2 regions of the Methylovorus sp. MP688 genome follow, and region 1 is predicted to be linked to the other one. Evidence: predicted binding sites of a transcription regulator. Region 1 holds the regulator's gene; the other holds the start of a gene.
The links. Region 1 encodes sigma-54, which starts transcription at its own class of promoters, with help from an activator protein. Its sites were predicted from a motif close to TGGCACNNTTCCTGCT; they were not measured.

Region 1 (4,212 bases):
TGGCCTGCCTGCCTGCACACGCCGAAAAGGCGGACAAGGACAAGCCCATCAATCTGGAAGCAGATGCCGTCACCGTAAATGATGCCAAAAAGACCAGCATCTACACCGGCAATGTAATCCTCACCCAGGGGACGCTGATCATCCGTGGCGATAAGCTGGTGGTGCGCGAGGACAAAGAAGGCTTTCAGCACAGCACGACCTACGGTAATCCGCAGACGCCCTCCACCTTCAAGCAAAAAATGGAAGGTAAAAACGAATATATGGAAGGCAGCGGTCAACGTATCGAGTACGATGGACGTATGGACAAGGTACAGCTCTACACCAAGGCCTGGGTTAAAAAAGGCGATGACATCGTGCATGGTGACTACATCATGTATGACGCCAATGCCGAATATGCCGAGGTGATTGGCGGTGGCAGCCAGGCAGCAACGCCTGCCACACCGACCGGGCGTGTACGTGCCGTCATTCAGCCCAAGAAAAAACCGGCTGGCACCGATGGCGCGACGGCCAATTAACCTGCCATGCTGACAATCCGTCAGTCTGGCGTGCAACACGATATACCTGAGTAAACATGAGCCAATTAATCGTAGAAGGTCTGCGCAAGAAATATAAATCCCGCACGGTGGTGCAGGATATTTCGCTGCAACTCAATAGCGGCGAAGTGGTGGGCTTGCTGGGCCCTAACGGTGCAGGCAAGACCACCAGCTTTTACATGATGGTGGGGCTGGTGGCCCTGGATGATGGCCGCATTCTGCTGGATGGCAAGGATCTGAGCCGTCTGCCCATACACCGTCGTGCGCGCCTGGGCCTCGCCTATCTGCCGCAGGAGCCCTCGATTTTCCGCAAGATGACGGTGGCCGAAAACATCATGGCGATTCTGGAGTTGCAGAAACTGGCGCCGGAACAGATGGAAAACCAGCTGGAATCGCTGCTGCAGGAACTGCATATCACGCATATCCGCAACAGCATGGCGGTCAGCCTGTCCGGCGGTGAGCGCCGTCGCGTTGAAATCGCCCGCTGCCTGGCCACCAACCCCAGCTTCATTCTGCTGGATGAGCCATTTGCCGGCATCGACCCCATCGCCGTGCTGGACATTCAGAAGATCATCCGCTTTTTGACCGAACGCAATATCGGCGTGCTGATCACCGACCACAACGTGCGGGAAACATTAGGTATTTGCGACCGCGCCTATATCGTCAATGAAGGACGCGTCTTCGCGGCAGGCAAGCCCAGCGAAATTATTCACAACGATAGCGTAAGAGAAGTGTATCTTGGTAAGGACTTCCGCCTCTAAGCACACATTTGGCGGCCCCCACGTATGAAGCAAAGCTTACAACTCAAATTTTCGCAACACCTGGCGCTGACTCCGCAACTGCAGCAGTCCATCCGTTTGTTGCAGCTATCCACGCAGGAGCTCAATCAGGAGCTGGAAACCCTACTGCAGGCGAATCCATTGCTGGAACGCGCTGACAAGATCGAAGAACCGCTGGAAATCCCCGACAACTTCATTGCGGCGCCAGTAGCCCCTGAGCCCAGCGTGGCCGCCACACCGGAGGAAGCTCCCCGCCAGGATGAATTTGGTGGCGATGACTATTTTGAATTCGGCAGCAGCAGCGGCAGCAACCGCTGGGAAGACAGCAGCTCCGGCAATGACGATGACAATGATTTCAGCTACCAGGAAGCGGTCAGCCTCAGCCTGCGCGATCATCTGCTAGGTCAGCTCAAACTGTTGCCACTGTCCGAGCGCGACCAGACCTTGTCCATGCTGCTGGTCGATACCATTACCGACGACGGTTATCTGGAGCAGTCGCTGGAAGAGCTGGCCGAGATGCTGCCACCGGAGCTCGAAATCGACATGCTGGAGTTGCAGACGGCGCTCAAGCATATCCAGAACCTGGACCCACCCGGCATAGGCGCGCGCAATCTGGCAGAATGCCTATCCTTGCAATTGCGCGCCTTGCCACCAGATACGCCTTATGTGGATCTCGCCATCAAGGTTGCCGAAACGCACTTGCCCCTGCTGGCAGCCCGCGATTACGCAAAACTGAAAAAATTGCTGGCCTGCGACGATGATGTATTGCGCGAAGTGCAACAGCTGGTGCTGCAACTCAATCCCCGCCCAGGTGGTGAATTCAGCAAAATCACGTCTGATCATTACATTCAGCATGAAATCGTGGTCAAGAAAATCAAAGGTGTCTGGCTGGCCCATCTGAACGACGAAGTCGTGCCCAAGCTGCGCATCAACCAGCTGTATGCCGGCATCCTCAAGCGCAACCGCGAAAGCTCGAGCCAATACCTGATGAGCCAGATGCAGGAAGCCAAGTGGATGATCAAGAACATCCAGCAGCGCTTCTCCACCATCCTGCGCGTTTCTCAGGCGATTGTGGATCGCCAGCGCAATTTCTTTGAGCACGGCGAGGTCGCCATGCGCCCCCTGGTGCTGCGCGAGATTGCCGATGAGCTGGGCCTGCACGAATCCACGGTGTCACGCGTTACCACGCGCAAGTACATGCTCACCCCACGCGGAGTTTACGAGCTTAAATATTTCTTTGGCAGCCATGTGGCTACCGAATCCGGGGGCGCTTGTTCCGCCACTGCCATACGCGCCCTGATCAAACAAATGGTCAGCGAAGAGAACCCGAAAAAGCCGCTGTCGGATAACCAGATCACGGATATCCTGGGTAAACAGGGCATCGTGGTTGCTCGTCGCACCATTGCCAAATACCGCGAGTCTTTGCAGATACCCGCGGCCAACCAGCGCAGATCGCTTTGATCTGCGTTTTACCTGAAGGAGTAAATCATGAACCTGCATCTCACCGGACACCATCTCGACGTTACCCCAGCCCTGCGCGAATATGTGCAGAGCAAGCTTGAGCGCGTGAGTAACCACTTCGACCATGTGATTGACGTCAAAGTCACCATGAGCGTAGAGAAGCTGGCGCAGAAAGTGGAGGCCACCATTCATGTGCCGGGTCACGATATCCATGCCGAAAGCAGCGGTGAAAACATGTACGGCGCGATTGACGCGCTGGCTGACAAGCTGGATCGCCAGGTTCTGAAGCACAAGGAAAAAGTAAGCGACCATCACAAGGCCAACGGTGCCCTCAAGCACCAGGCGGCTGCGGAATAAAGGTCTAACCGGGGACAAGGCAAAGGCGTGTTGTCTTACATATCGCCAGTCGCCTTGTCCCTGCCGAACATAAGGTAATCATATGGCTACCATCAGTGTTGCACAGCTTTACCGGGATATGCGCCGCAATCTCAAGCTCACCTGGGTTTCCGGGCTGAATGGCGGCGAAAACCTGCTCACCAGTGAAACGGTGACCAAGCCCTCGCTGGCACTGATCGGGCATCTGAATTTTGTACACCCCAACCGCGTGCAGGTGTTGGGCTGTGCTGAGATGGATTACTTGCGCAGCCTGCCCAAGCCAGAGCTCAAGAAAGCCATCCACAATCTGTTTTCCACCGACCTGGCCGCCGTTGTCGTCGCCAATGGTGAAAAACCACCCGCCGAGCTGAATGCAGCCTCGGATGATTTTCAAACCCCCTTGTTTACCTCACCCATGCGCAGCCCGGGGCTGATGGATGTCCTGAGCCATTATCTGGCGCAAGCCGTCGCCGAATCCGAGAGCTCCCATGGTGTTTTCATTGAAGTGCAGGGCTTTGGCATCCTGATCAAGGGCAACCCGGCCATTGGTAAAAGCGAGCTCGCGCTGGAACTGATTTCGCGCGGACATCGTCTGGTGGCGGATGATATTGTCGATTTCTACCGGATTGCGCCGGACCGGCTTGAAGGGCGCTGCCCCCCTATCCTGCAGGACTTCCTTGAAGTGCGTGGCCTCGGCATCCTCAACATCCGTGCCCTGTTTGGTGACAATGCCGTCAAGCCCACCAAACCGCTCGATCTCATCATTCAGCTTGAGATGGCCGATACTCTGGCGCCGCAACTGCTGGACAGGCTCAAGATCAAATCGCATCACGAAAAAATCCTGGGCGTAAAAATCCCCAAAGTCATGATTCCCGTGGCGGCCGGCCGCAATATTGCGGTGCTGGTCGAAGTCGCCGTGCGCAACCACATGCTGTTGCTGCGCGGCATTAACGGCACCAAGCAGTTCATGCAGCGCCAGCATCGCGAGATGAGCAAAGCCATGAAGCGCCAGCAGCAAGTGGAGAGCTAGCGTGGCCACCAGCAATATGCGTCTCATCATTGTC
Region 2 (4,212 bases), 230 kb from region 1:
TTCCCATCCTTGTCGGCTGGCTTGGCATCATCCTGGCTGTTGGCCGGGGTTTTTGGCGTTTCAATCGTCACCGGAGTATCGCCATCCTTAGGGTTGGACAGGTGATGTGACAGATCAGCCTCGCGCAGATTCATGCCTTGCTCGACGGTGTTGATCGTTCCTTCTTCCACAGCGATGTCCGGCACGATGCCCTTGGCCTGGATGGAGCGGCCGTTAGGCGTGAAGTAGCGCGCAGTTGTCAGCTTGATGGCGGTGCCGTTATTCATGGGCAGAATGGTTTGAACGGAGCCTTTGCCAAAACTCTGGGTGCCCATGATGACGGCGCGCTTGTGATCTTGCAGAGCGCCGGACACAATTTCAGAAGCCGAAGCGGAGCCGCCGTTTACCAATACTGCCATGGGCACGGTCTTGATGTCCGCAGGCAGGTTGCGCAGGTAATCACCACCGCCGCGCACGTAGTTTTCAGGTTGTGCGGTCAGACGCATCTTGGCATCTTCCGTGCGGCCTTCGGTGTAGACCACGAGGTCACCCTTGGGCAGGAAGGCAGCCGAAACACCAACAGCTGCGTTCAACAAGCCGCCTGGATTGTTGCGCAAGTCCAGAATCAGGCCCTTGAACGGTTCCTTGTTTTCGTCACGCATGGTCTTGAGGGCCTTGGCCAGGTCTTCACCAGTGTGTTCCTGGAACTGGGTGATGCGGACATAGGCGTAGCCAGGTTCGGTCAGCTTGAATTTCACGCTTTGCGTTTTGATCACGGCCCGGTTCAGGGTCACGATGATAGGTTTGGCTTCGCCCTTGCGCAGGATGGTCAGGGTGATGGGGGTGTCTGGCTTGCCGCGCATGCGCTTGACGGCATCATTCAGCGTCATGCCTTTAACCGGGGTTTCATCCAGTTTTACGATCAGGTCGCCGCTCTTGAGGCCGGCCTTGTAGGCAGGGGTGTCTTCAATCGGGGAAACTACCTTGACGAAACCATCTTCCATGCCGACTTCTATGCCCAGGCCGCCGAATTCGCCTTGCGTACCGGCTTGCAGATCCTTGAAGCCATCAGCATCAAGATAGGCCGAGTGAGGGTCCAGCCCGGACAGCATGCCGTTGATAGCCTCGGTCAGGAGTTTTTTGTCTTCCACCGGTTCTACGTAGTCACTTTTGATCTTGCCGAAAATCTCAGCGAAGGTGCGCAAATCGTCGATAGGCAGCTGTGGTTTGGTTTCCTTATCGGCGACGGCGGAGTAGTTGAGGCTGAGCATGATGCCCAGAACAGCACCCGCAGTGATGAGGCCGAATTTTTCGAATTTTGCGCGCATGTGACACGATTCCTTCATGGGAAAAGTAATGGGAAGTACTTAATGATTAATCAGATTAAAATTGAGCTTAACGCAAAGCTTGCATATTTTCCGCTATTTAATGGGAGCTTGCAAAGCCGCCGAGTGTTTTTAGGCGGTTTTTTACGCTATTTGTCAAAATCTTGCATACCTAACATCTTGCTAACTTGAGGTTGTCATGAAATCACATCATATCGAACTCGAATACTGTACCCAATGCCGCTGGTTGCTGAGAGCGGCCTGGATGGCACAAGAGTTATTGACGACCTTCGAATCGGACATCGAACGTGTATCGCTGGTTCCGGGTACCGGGGGCATTTTTGAGGTGCGCCTGAATGGCGAGGTCATTTTTTCGCGAAAACAGATGGAGCGCTTCCCCGAGTCCAAAGAATTAAAGCAGCTGATCCGTGACCGCATTGATCCTGAGCGTTCTCTTGGGCACAGTGATCGCTAGGAGGCGTTTGCAGAAATGCATAAATTTTAAGGGATAAATTTTTAAGCTTAATTTTGCAAATTTTTACTTTAAATAATAATCATTCTCAAATAGAATTGGCTGTATGTGATTCTGATTGAGGTGAATGTTAATGAATGCGATTAACCGGCTTGAGTTAAAAGCGCTGTTTGCCAGCCAGGCACTAGACCCTGAGGAACTGCCTGCCCATGACATGCTGGATGTGGTGATGTCCCGGCGCTTTGGGGTGGAGTATCAGCCTATTGTCGACGTGCAGGCTTGCGAAGTGATGGGCTATCAGGCCTCTGCCAGGTTCTGGAATGCCGAGCAGCAAGCGCTGGATGCAGGGCGCATGTTTGCCAGCCTGCACCGCAACCCCTTGCTGCTGTTTTATACCGAACTAGAGATGAAGCGCTTGCAGATCGCGCAGGCGCCTAGCCAGGGATGGCTGATGCTGGATCTGGATATCGACAGCTTTTTTGAAGGTGGTGACCATCTGGATAATCCGTTTTTGCAGCTGTTCAAGACCCATGCCTGGACCGAGCGCGAGCTGCTGGTCAACATCGTCGAAAATCATAATCTGGCCGATGCCCAGCGCTCGCAACGCATGATCGAGCTATTGCAGCAGAGCGGCACTTCGGTAGCGCTGGAGGATGTGGGCGTGCGCTGGGGCATGTTTTCACTGAGTGCTTTTATGGATGCCACGGTGATCAAATTTAATGGTCAGCAGTTGCGCAGCATGAATGAAAACGCCGCTCAGGCCATGGTCGATTGGCTGGTGAGCGCTGCCCGGCGCATAGGCGTGCATGTCATCATGAGTGGCATTGATAGCTGCGAAGAATTCGAATGGGCGAAACGTTTTGGCGTGGATTATGTGCAAGGCGGACTGTTTGCCAAGCAAGAGATTACGGCCAAGCTATAAACGACAGGGTGGTAAGGAAAGGCAGTTGAAACAGAGGTTGCGGCGGGGGGTATTACTTGAGGGAAGGCTGGCTGGATTCGGTTTCACTCGGCTCAATACGTCGGGCGCCATTGAAGCGTTTGGCCCAGTAGGCATCTTTCATATCCACCACCTGAATGCCGCCGCCCGTGCTGGGGGCATGGATAAAGCGGTTGTCACCCAGATAAATGCCCACATGAGAAAAGGCAGATTTCAGCGTATTGAAAAATACCAGATCCCCGGGTTGCAGCTCATCTTTGGATACCGACTGGCCCAACTGGCTGATGGCGCGCGCATTATGCGGCAGGGTCAGGCTGGCTGCCTGCTTGAATACATAACGAACAAAACCGCTGCAATCAAACCCGGTGTCCGGAGAGTTGCCACCATATTTGTACTGAATGCCAGTCAGGCTGAGCGCGTTTAGCAGCACTTCTTGCGCCGTGTCAGACCAGTCAGCCGTGTCGGCAGCAAAGCCTGATTTGGTGGTGCCATTGTCCGCGCGCGTCTCTGCCGCATGGCAAAAACTGGTGAACAACAAGCCGAGAAAAATGAAGAGGGTGGCAAAACGCATGCCCCGATTCTAAAAGCAAAAGACGCGTGTTGTAAACCCTTGACGCAATGTGAAATTATTTTCGGTCTTCGGTTGCCAAGGAACCATAGTGTAGAATCAGGCTCAAGACATCACCAACGCCGGAGCCTGGTATGCGCAATCACTCCCTGATGAAATTCCGCAATATTCGCTATTCCTCCCCTCAGCTGGCGCATGATGTGCAGCGACCGCAAGAGGGCTTGCAGGGCACCTTGGCCGACTACGCACATCACATGGGGGTGAGCACCAGGCAACGTTTGCGTTTGATTGCCAGAGGCGTTGTAAATGAAATTCGCAGCAGCGCGCGGGAAGGCGGCAAGATGGCGGGCCGGGCGGCGGAACGAGTAAAAGCCAGACTGGCGCATGGCGCTGCCCGCCGACTGATCAAGCTGGCGGACAGGCTGGAACGCAAGGTCTCCCGCATCAAGTAGCCTCAAGTTACGTAGCGCTAATGTCACCCACCTAACAGGAATAAATTAACGCCCATGATTCGTGCCACCCTCTTCGTTATTCGTGACTTCCGCCGTATTCGGGCCATCGCCGGTATTTTGATGCGCTATGGCTGGGGGGATGTCGCCAAGCGTCTTGGGCGTGGCAGCTTTATACGCAGGGCGGGCAATGCCCTGAATTCAGAGGCTTCACGCGAGGTCATGAGCTTGCCATCCGAAGTGCGCGCGCGCCTGGCGATTCAGGAGCTGGGCCCAACCTTCGTGAAATTGGGGCAGGTGCTGGCAACCCGTCCCGATATTTTTCCGCCGAACTGGATTGCCGAGTTTGCCAAGCTGCAGGATCAAGTGCCGCCAGTGGCTTTTGAAGAGCTGCTGCCTGAGCTGGAAAAAGCGCTGGGCCGTTCGCCGTTCGATGTGTTTCGTGATTTTCAGGTAGAGCCGATTGCTGGCGCCTCCAT

Region 2: MPQ_RS02245 (SelT/SelW/SelH family protein) is a predicted target of sigma-54. The motif match lies at 1,387-1,402, and genes of this name have one in related genera.

Annotation. Positions count from the first base shown of each region.
Region 1 covers NC_014733.1:227,136-231,347, reverse strand. The annotation lists gene lptA (lipopolysaccharide transport periplasmic protein LptA) at 1-515, shown strand, start outside; gene lptB (LPS export ABC transporter ATP-binding protein) at 572-1,294, shown strand; gene MPQ_RS01055 (RNA polymerase factor sigma-54) at 1,319-2,773, shown strand; gene hpf (ribosome hibernation-promoting factor, HPF/YfiA family) at 2,801-3,130, shown strand; gene hprK (HPr(Ser) kinase/phosphatase) at 3,213-4,178, shown strand; gene rapZ (RNase adapter RapZ) at 4,195-4,212, shown strand, end outside.
Region 2 covers NC_014733.1:459,908-464,119, forward strand. The annotation lists gene MPQ_RS02240 (S41 family peptidase) at 1-1,307, opposite strand, end outside; gene MPQ_RS02245 (SelT/SelW/SelH family protein) at 1,504-1,779, shown strand; gene MPQ_RS02250 (EAL domain-containing protein) at 1,910-2,698, shown strand; gene MPQ_RS02255 (C40 family peptidase) at 2,751-3,287, opposite strand; gene MPQ_RS02260 (hypothetical protein) at 3,419-3,736, shown strand; gene MPQ_RS02265 (AarF/ABC1/UbiB kinase family protein) at 3,791-4,212, shown strand, end outside.